One region of the Kitasatospora sp. NPDC090308 genome, then DNA from elsewhere that is predicted to be linked to it. Evidence: riboswitches for the same ligand, from Rfam matches in the RefSeq annotation. Region 1 holds a riboswitch; each other region holds the start of a gene.
The links. Region 1 has a riboswitch for thiamine pyrophosphate ahead of thiO (glycine oxidase ThiO). Riboswitches for the same ligand answer to the same signal wherever they lie in the genome.

Region 1 (3,267 bases):
GAGAAGCCGGAGTCGCGCAGCACGGTGAGGGTGCCGACCAGGTGCTTGACCGGGCCGTCGTCCTCGATGAAGTCGGCGGGGACCTGTAGGGAGTTGTTGGGGCCGCGGCGGACGGCCAGCAGGGTGCGGTTCTTCACCATGGCGCGGACTTCGGTGATCACCACGCCCCACCGCTCGGAGATGTCGGGCAGGTACAGCCACGCGGGGACCAGGGCGTCAATCTTGGGATCAATCTCGCTCACGGCCCCAGCCTACCCACCGGCTACCGCGCCGCGGCCTTCAGCTGGACGGCCGGGTCGGCGGCGCGCGCCGGGTCGAGCGGCGCGGCGCGCTCGATCAGGCGGCGGCCCTGGGCCAGGTCGCGCGGCCGGTCGACGGCGAGCAGGGCGACCAGGGCGCCGTCGCGCAGCCACAGCACCGTCCAGTCGGCCTCGGACGGGGAGCCGCGCCAGAGCAGGTGGTCGGCCCCGGCGTGGCGGCCGGCGTACTGGACCATGCGGCCGAACTGCTCGGACCAGAAGTACGGGACGGGGTCGTACGGGGCGTCGAGGGTGCCGAGCAGGGCGGCCGCGGCGGCGGCGCCGGAGTGCAGGGCGTGGTCCCAGTGCTGGACGGCGAGCCGGGTGCCGGCGCGGGCGGAGGGGTAGGAGGCGCAGTCGCCGGCCGCGAGGACGCCGGGCAGGGCGGTGCGCAGCCGGTCGTCGACCGGGACGGTGCCGTCGGGGGCGAGGGCGAGCGGGCCGCCGACCAGCCAGTCGGTGGCGGGGCGGGCGCCGACGCCGACCACGACCTCGTCGGCGGGCAGGTGGGTGCCGTCGGCGAGCAGCACCCCGCCGTCGGCGGCTCCGGCGACGGCGGCGCCGCAGCGCAGGTCGACGCCGGCGGCGGCGTACCAGTCGGCCATCAGGGCGCCGAGTTCGGCGGGCAGCGCGCCGGCCAGCGGGGTGGCGGCGGCCTCGACCACGGTGACCTCGCAGCCGAGTCCGCGGGCGACGGTGGCGGTCTCGGCGCCGATCCAGCCGGCGCCGACCAGCACGATCCGGCGGCCGGGGGTGAGCGCGGCGCGCAGCGCGTGGGCGTCGTCGACGGTGCGCAGGGTGCGGGCGCCGGGCAGCTGGGGCAGGGTGCGGGGGGCGGCGCCGGTGGCGATCACCAGGGCGTCGTAGGGCAGTTCGCCGCGGTCGGTGCGCAGGACGCCCGGGGCGAGGCCGGTGGCGCGGCGGCCGGTGAGCAGGTCGACGCCGAGGCCGTGCCAGTCGATCTCGAAGGCGGTGGCGTCGGCCTTGCCGAGCAGCACGTCCTTGGAGAGCGGGGGGCGGTCGTAGGGGAGGTGGAGTTCCTCCCCGACCAGGGCGAGCGGGCCCTGCCAGCCGCCCTGCCGCAGGTTGAGGGCGGTCTGGGCGCCCGCCATGCCCGCGCCGACCACGACGACCCGGTCCGTTGCCTTCAGCTCAGCCACGGCGCCCACCCTACCCAGGGGCGGCGGGCGGTCACCCCGCGCACGCGCCTTCGGGTGCCGGTCGGCCCGGCGTTAAGGTGGAGGTACTACGTCACACGGGAGCCCGGTGCACCGGGCTGAGAGGCGGGCTGTGGCGGCCCGCGACCGTCCGAACCTGATCCGGGTCATGCCGGCGAAGGGAGAATCAGCCGCTGTGGCACCTTCCCGCGCGTTGGACGTGCTGGTGGTCGGCGGGGGCATCATCGGCCTCGGGGTCGCCTGGCGCGCCGCGCAGCGCGGCCTGTCGGTCGCGGTGGTCGACCCGCACCCGGGCGGCGGCGCGGCGCAGGTCGCCGCGGGCATGCTCGCCCCCGTCACCGAACTGCAGTACGGCGAGGAGCCGTTGCTGCGCCTGGGCCTGGCGTCGAACGAGCGGTACGCCGCGTTCGCCGCCGAGCTGACCGAGCTGACCGGGCTGGACACCGGCTACCGGCAGACCGGCACGCTGGCCGTCGCGCTGGACGCCGACGACCGGGCGGAGCTGCGCGAACTGCACGCCTTCCACGGCCGGTTGGGCCTGGCCTCGGAGTGGCTGACCGGCCGGGAGTGCCGCCGGCTGGAGCCGATGCTGGCCCCGGGCGTGCGCGGCGGCCTGCACGTCGCCGCGGACCACCAGGTGGACGGCCGCCGGCTGGCCGCCGCGCTGGTCGCCGCCGGGGAGCGGCTGGGCGTGGTGTTCCACCGGGCCGAGGCCGCCGAGCTGCTGGTCGAGGGCGGGCGGGCGGCGGGCGTCCGGCTGTCGGACGGGGAGCGGCTGACGGCGGGGCGCACCGTGCTGGCCGGCGGTTCGCGCAGCCACCTGCTGCCGGGCCTGCCGCCGGGGGTGCTGCCGGCGATCCGCCCGGTCAAGGGCCAGGTGCTGCGGCTGCGGATCCCCGGGCGGTACGCGCCGTTCCTGTCCCGCAACGTGCGGGCCGTGGTGCGCGGGCAGCACCTGTACCTGGTGCCGCGGGCCGACGGCGAGCTGGTGGTCGGCGCGACCACCGAGGAGCAGGGCCACGACACCACCGTCACCGCGGGCGGCGTCTACGAGCTGCTCCGGGACGCGCACGAACTCGTCCCGGGCATCACCGAGTTGCCGCTGGTGGAGACCTGCGCGGGCCTGCGCCCCGGCTCCCCCGACAACGCGCCGCTGCTCGGCCCCACCGCGCTGGACGGCCTGGTCGCCGCGACCGGGCACTACCGCAACGGCGTGCTGCTCACCCCGGTCACCGCCGACCTGCTCGCCGACTACCTGGCCACCGGGGAACTCCCCGCCCTGGCCGCCGACTTCACCCCCCGCCGCTTCACCCCGAAGGTCCCCGCATGAACACCATCGCCCTGACCGTCAACGGCGCGCCGCGCACCCTGCCCGCCGCCACCACGCTGGACGTGGTGGTGGCCGAGCTGTCGGCCGCCAACACCGGCGTCGCCGCCGCCGTCAACGAGGCGGTGGTGCCGCGCAGTTCGTGGCCCGCCACGGCGCTCGGCGAGGGCGACCGGGTCGAGATCCTCACCGCCGTCCAGGGAGGCTGAACCATGGCGGACGACGCGCTGGTCATCGCCGGCACCACCTTCTCCTCCCGCCTGATCATGGGCACCGGCGGCGCCCCCAGCCTGGAGGTGCTGGAGCAGGCGCTGAAGGTCTCCGGCACCGAGCTGACCACGGTGGCGATGCGCCGGGTCGACACCGCCACCCAGGGCTCCGTCCTGGAGGTGCTCTCCCGCAACGGCATCCGGGTGCTGCCCAACACCGCGGGCTGCTACACCGCGGGCGAGGCCGTGCTGAC
Region 2 (3,267 bases), on a different contig from region 1:
AGGTTGGTGATGTAGCCGGTCGGGTCCAGGATCTCCTGGATCTGCAGCGAGTCGATGATCAGGCCGAGCTTCTCCATCTCGATGCCCGACGCGGAGCGGGTCTCCCCGGTGAGCCGCTCGCGGTCCCGGATCATGTCCTCGACGGTCAGGCCGCCGACGATGGAGCGCAGGTGGCCGGCGAACACGTTGTGCACCCGCTGGCCCATCATCTTCTGCTGGTCCAGGAAGCGGCGGGCGGCGTTGGCGATGGACACCGGGTCGTCGCCGACCTTGAAGATGACCACGCCCTTGACGTGCACCGGAATGCCCTGCGAGGTCACGCACTCGACGTCCAGCGCGGCCTCGTTGAGGTCCAGCGACAGCCGCCGGACCACCTGGACGCCGGGCAGCACGAAGGTGCCCCGTCCGGTGACCACGCGGAAGCCGAGGCCCTCGCCGTGCTTGGAACCCGAGATGACCAGCGCCTCGTTCGGCTCGGCGACCCGCCACATCATTTTGAAGAGCACGACCAGGACCAGCAGCCCTGCGACAACGGCTCCGACGATGCCGATCAGCATCGCGATCTCCCCCTTCGTGGCACACCGGTCCGTGGCTGCGCTGGGTGGTGCAGTTGTGGGCGCGGAACCCGGTGGCAGCCGCATTCTCCGCCTGCCGTGATCGCGGGGGAAGGGGCCGCGCCAGCGGGAGCGCCCACTGTCTCGAAACCGTTGCGCGGTGTTTGCCCGGCCTTGGTGAGGGGCCGTCAGTAGGGCTCGACGTACACCGTGCGCGGTGGCTGGTAATCGACCACGACCACCATGGTGCCCGGCTCCAGCGACTCGCCCGGCACCGCCCGGTACGCCAGGAACGCCTCGCTGCCCTGGCGTTCGGGAACGCGCACCATCACCTCGCCGACCAGGCCCGCGCCGATCCGTCCCGTCACCCGCCCCACCAGTCCGATCACCCCGGCGATTCTTCCACCCCGCGAGCGGCCCGGACAGGTCGGTGACCGGAGGCGCCCTGGACCCTCCGCGTCCGGTGCCCTACGGTGAGCAGCGGACGCGGGCGGCGAACGCCTGCGCGGAACGGGAGCTCGGAGCACCGGGCTGAGAGGGCGCTGACGGTACGCGGGCCCGCGTACCACCTGCTGCGCCGACCGCAGGAACCTGACCGGGTAATGCCGGCGTAGGGAGTGGAAGGTCGCATGACCACCTTGAGCGAGCACACGTCCGTCCAGCAGCCGGCCGCCACCGGGTACCCGACCCCGGCCTGGCGCAAGGCGTACCACCAGGGCAGCCGCCCCGACCTGCGGGTCCCCTACCGCGAGGTCCACCTCACCGACGGGCGCACCGTCCCGCTGTACGACACCTCCGGGCCGTACACCGACCCGTCCCACCCCGCCGACGTCCGGCGCGGGCTGCCCGCGCTGCGCGACGCCTGGATCCGCCAGCGCGGCGACGTCGAGGAGTACGAGGGCCGCGAGGCCCGGCCCGAGGACGACGGGATCAGGCACACCGCCCCGCGCGGCGGCGACCTGCGCAACCTGGACGCCGTCTTCCCCGGCCGCCCGCGCCGCCCGCTGCGCGCCCGCGACGGCGTCGCCGTCACCCAACTCGCTTACGCCAAGCGCGGGTTGATCACCCCCGAGATGGAGTTCGTGGCGATCCGGGAGGGCCTGGAGCCGGAGTACGTCCGCGAGCGGGTGGCCGGCGGACGGGCCGTCATCCCGGTCAACGTGAACCACCCCGAGGTCGAACCGGCGATCATCGGCACCGACTTCCTGGTGAAGATCAACGCCAACATCGGCAACTCGGCGGTCACCTCCTCCATCGAGGAGGAGGTCGAGAAGATGACCTGGGCCACCCGCTGGGGCGCCGACACCGTCATGGACCTCTCCACCGGCCGCAACATCCACACCACCCGCGAGTGGATCCTGCGCAACTCCCCCGTCCCGATCGGCACCGTCCCGCTCTACCAGGCGCTGGAGAAGGTCGACGGCCGGGCCGAGGACCTCAGCTGGGAGGTCTACCGCGACACCGTGCTGGAGCAGTGCGAACAGGGCGTCGACTACATGACCGTGCACGCCGGCGTGCTGCTGCGGTACGTCCCGCTCACCGCCCGCCGCAAGACCGGCATCGTCTCGCGCGGCGGCTCGATCATGGCCGCCTGGTGCCTCGCGCACCACCGGGAGAACTTCCTCTACACCCACTTCGAGGAACTCTGCGACCTGCTGCGCGCCTACGACGTCACCTTCTCGCTCGGCGACGGCCTGCGCCCCGGCTCGATCGCCGACGCCAACGACGAGGCCCAGTTCGCCGAACTCACCACCCTCGGCGAACTCGGCCGGATCGCCCGGGCCAAGGACGTCCAGGTGATGATCGAGGGCCCCGGGCACGTCCCGATGCACAAGATCCGCGAGAACATGGACCTCCAGAAGGAGATCTGCGACGAGGCCCCGTTCTACACCCTCGGCCCGCTGACCACCGACGTCGCCCCCGGCTACGACCACATCACCTCCGGCATCGGCGCCGCGATGATCGCCTGGTGGGGCACCGCGATGCTCTGCTACGTCACCCCCAAGGAACACCTCGGCCTCCCCGACCGCGACGACGTCAAGACCGGCGTCATCACCTACAAGATCGCCGCCCACGCCGCCGACCTCGCCAAGGGCCACCCCGGCGCCCAGCTCTGGGACGACGCCCTCTCCGACGCCCGTTTCGAGTTCCGCTGGGAGGACCAGTTCAACCTGGCCCTCGACCCGGAGACCGCCCGCGCCTTCCACGACGAGACCCTCCCCGCCGAACCCGCCAAGACCGCGCACTTCTGCTCCATGTGCGGTCCCAAGTTCTGCTCCATGAAGATCAGCAAAAGCATCATGGACACCTACGGCGACGACATGGCCGTGACCAGCGACGATGAGGCCGAGGCGGGCATGAAGGCCAAGTCGGAAGAGTTCGCGGCCAACGGTAACCGGGTCTACCTCCCGCTGGCCGACTGACGGTCACCTCGGAACGGCGCCGCACCGGGAGACAGGAGGGGGTTTCCCGGCGCGGCGCTCTGCGTGTCGGCAAATGCACCATCATGGTCGGGTGCCGAACGCTGATAGTCAGCTGATCGCGCTGCTTCACAGGTTCGACGACCCGGAGTCGCTTGAGTTCCCACCCGACCATGACCACGTCGAGGCACGGGCCCGGTTCGACCGGTTGGTGGCCGTACTGGATGCCGCCTTCGCTACGCGATGCCTCGCCGACCGGGGAGTGCAGGACGCGAGTCTGCATGGCCGGGTGG
Region 3 (3,267 bases), on a different contig from region 1:
TCACCGCCGCCGCCGAGGCCCTGCGCCTGGCCGAGTCCGGCACCGTCACCGGCAAGGTGGTGCTGGTCCCCTGACCGCTCCCGGACGCACCACGCCGCCCCGGCCCCGGCAGATCCGGTCCGACCCCGGCAGGTCCGGCCCCGGCAGGTCCGGCCCGGGCGTCAGCCCCGCGGCTCCGCCGCCGCCCGCGGGCGCTCCAGCGCGGTCACCGCGAGGGTGGCCAGTGCCGCCACCAGGAAGGAGAACAGCGAGGCCGAGGACCACGCCGCCGGGGTGAAGTGCACCAGCTGCTGGAGGTCCTCCCACCGGCCGGTCCACCAGCCGCCGATCTTCGACGGGGCCAGGAACTGGTACACCGCGAAGCCCACCACCCACGGCAGCAGCATCACCCAGCGCGCCGGGGCGTCCTGCGCCGTGTTCCAGCCGCGCCGGCCCGCGCCCAGGAAGTAGTCCACCGCCAGCACCGCGAACAGCGGCACGAACACCGAGCCGATCAGGCCCAGGAACCCGTAGTACGAGTCGGTGAACTCCTTGATCCGCAGCGCCAGCACCGTCACCAGCACGCCGATCCCGCCGGTCAGCACCCGGCGGTCCACCCGCGGCCACAGGTTGTGGATCGACATCGCCGTCGAGTACACGTTCGCGAACGACTGGTCGGTCTCCCGCAGCACCAGCACCAGCAGGAACGCCCAGCCCGCCGCCACGCCGGTGAACGACTCGAAGATCCGGTTCGCGTCGCCGCCGGACTGCAGCAGCGCCACCACGCCCAGCACGTAGCACCAGACCTGGGCCACCGTGTAGCCGGAGAACGTCCCCCAGAACGCCTTCGCCGAGCTGCGCGCGTGCCGGGTGTAGTCCGCGGCCAGCGGCACGAAGGAGATCGACACCGCGATCACCGCGTCCGTCGCGCCCAGGAAGCCGTCCCAGTTGCCCGCGCCCGGGTCCGGGAAGCCCGTCCGGGCGAACTGCACCGTGAAGTAGACCATCGCCACGCCCACCGCGACCGCCACGTACTTGCGCAGCACCGCGATCGCGCCCAGCGGCCAGATCGTCAGCACCGTGGTCAGCACGCCCGCCAGCAGCACGAACAGCCAGCGCCAGCCCTCGGTGCCGGAGACGGTCTGCGCGCCCCAGGCGATCACCGTCAGCTCGTACACGCCCCAGCCGACGCACTGCACGATGTTCAGCACCGTCGGCACGTACGACAGCCGGGTGCCGAACAGTCCGCGCAGCACCGCCATCGCCGGGGCACCCGTTCGGGCGCCCACCAGGGCGGCCACCGCCAGCATCGCGGTGCCGATCGCGGTGCCCGCGAGGATCGCCGTCACCGCGGCGGTGAACCCCAGCTCGTGGCCCGGCTCGCCGAGCACGGTCGCGGCGCTGGTGAAGCCGATCAGGCTGACCCCGAGGTTGGCCCACAGCGCGAACAGCGCCCGGAAGTCCAGGGTGCGCGGCGGGGCGGTGTCGAGGGTGAGCGGGGCCTCGGACCGCGCCTCGGCGGCACGGTCGGACATCTGGGCAGACGGAACAGCCGTCATGGCCGATACTCCCTACGCCGGCATTACCCGGACAGGTTCCGGCGGTCAGCGCCCCCTCGCCCGTGGTGGCGTCACCGCCATGCCCTACGGTCGAACCGGCGCACTCTCAGCCTGGCTGGTCCAAGCTCCCGCGACGTTCTTCGGTTTACAGGAGCGACAGGCTAGCCTCCGGGCGGGGGAACGCCAAGACCGGGGGGACGGGCGTCCGCACCGCGGGACCATTGATGTGCATGTCAGAGCCGCCTAAGGCTTCTCATCATTTCTTCAGGGGCCCGCTTACGGTGTCCGAATCCGGTATAGGAAAAACTGTGCACCGAGGTTGCGAGCCGTGCCCCCAGCGCCGCGGTTCGCGACCGAAGGTTCTGTTCAGCGATGGAGGTCGTCCGTGAGCACCGAGCACGCGAGTGGTACCACCCCGCCGGAGAAGGCCGCCGAGCCCGCCGGCACCGAGGCGGTGGCCGCCGGCTCCGGTACGCCCGCCCCCGCACCCGCCCCCGCCTACCTGGACGCCCCGCCGCCGGTGCTGCCCCAGGCCCCGGGCCAGGCCCCGGCTCCCGCCCCGGTCGAGCAGACCATCCAGCTCGGCAAGGTGCCCGACGCGCCGCAGGCCGCCGCCCCGGCCGTCCCGGCCGCGCCCGCCGTCCCGGTGGACGCGCCGCCGCCGTTCCAGAACCCGTACGGGACGGTCGCCGAGCCGGTCAGCCCGTACGGCCGGCCGGACGAGGCGCAGACCGCGGTCAACCCGGCCGTCGCCCCCGTGCCGCTGCTCCAGGAGGCGCCGGGTGCCCCGGGCGCTCCGGGTGGCCCGGGTGCGCCCGGCGACCCCGGTGCGCCGCAGCACTCGCAGCACCCGTTCGGCGCCGGCCACCCGGTCGGCGGCTGGGGGCACCCGTCCGGCGGCGACACCGCGGGCGGCGCGGGCGGGCCCGGCGCGCCGTGGGGGGCGCCGCAGCCCGGCGCCGGCGGCCCCGGCAAGCGCAAGCGCGGCTCGCTGATCGCCCTGGTCGCGGCCGTCGCCCTGGTGGCGGGCCTGGCGGGCGGTGCGATCGGCGCGTCCGTCGCCGACAACGGCAAGAACGGCGGCGGCTCCAGCGCCAGCCGCAACAGCACCACCGTGGCGGTCGGCAACACCCACCAGAACCTCGACCGGGCCCCCGACTCGGTCGCCGGGATCGCCGCGAAGGCGCTGCCGTCCACCGTCACCATCAAGGCCGAGGGCTCCAGCGAGTCCGGCACCGGCACCGGTTTCGTCTTCGACACCGAGGGCCACATCCTGACCAACAACCACGTGGTCGCCCCCGCCGCCAACGGCGGCAAGCTCACCGTCAAGTTCTCCGACGGCTCCTCGTACAGCGCCTCGGTGGTCGGCCGCGCCGAGGGCTACGACGTCGCGGTGGTCCGGCTCGACAACCCGCCGACCGACAAGCTCACCCCGCTGCCGCTCGGCGACTCCGACAAGGTCGCCATCGGCGACGCCACCATCGCCATCGGCGCCCCCTACGGCCTGGAGGGCACCGTCACCACCGGCATCATCTCGGCCAAGGACCGCCCGGTGGCCTCCGGCGACGAGACCGGCGCCCAGGCGTCCTACATGAATGCCCTGCAGACCGACGCCTCGATCAACCCGGGCAACTCCGGCGGCCCGCTGCTCGACGCCTCCGGCTCGGTGATCGGCATCAACTCGGCGATCCAGTCCAACACCAGCGGCAACGGCCGGGCCGGCTCCATC

Region 2: another riboswitch for thiamine pyrophosphate. It lies ahead of thiC (phosphomethylpyrimidine synthase ThiC); the one in region 1 lies ahead of thiO (glycine oxidase ThiO).
Region 3: another riboswitch for thiamine pyrophosphate. It lies ahead of ACIQVD_RS16590 (purine-cytosine permease family protein); the one in region 1 lies ahead of thiO (glycine oxidase ThiO).

What each region holds. Positions count from the first base shown of each region.
Region 1 is NZ_JBIVXY010000001.1:409,502-412,768, forward strand. It holds gene ACIQVD_RS01725 (Rv2175c family DNA-binding protein) at 1-242, opposite strand, end outside; gene ACIQVD_RS01730 (NAD(P)/FAD-dependent oxidoreductase) at 263-1,468, opposite strand; TPP riboswitch at 1,545-1,657, shown strand; gene thiO (glycine oxidase ThiO) at 1,653-2,807, shown strand; gene thiS (sulfur carrier protein ThiS) at 2,804-3,013, shown strand; gene ACIQVD_RS01745 (thiazole synthase) at 3,017-3,267, shown strand, end outside.
Region 2 is NZ_JBIVXY010000006.1:392,133-395,399, forward strand. It holds gene ACIQVD_RS17705 (SPFH domain-containing protein) at 1-557, opposite strand, end outside; gene ACIQVD_RS17710 (hypothetical protein) at 743-943, opposite strand; TPP riboswitch at 1,055-1,188, shown strand; gene thiC (phosphomethylpyrimidine synthase ThiC) at 1,184-2,977, shown strand.
Region 3 is NZ_JBIVXY010000006.1:143,213-146,479, reverse strand. It holds gene ACIQVD_RS16595 (medium chain dehydrogenase/reductase family protein) at 1-74, shown strand, start outside; gene ACIQVD_RS16590 (purine-cytosine permease family protein) at 162-1,514, opposite strand; TPP riboswitch at 1,529-1,680, opposite strand; gene ACIQVD_RS16585 (S1C family serine protease) at 1,924-3,267, shown strand, end outside.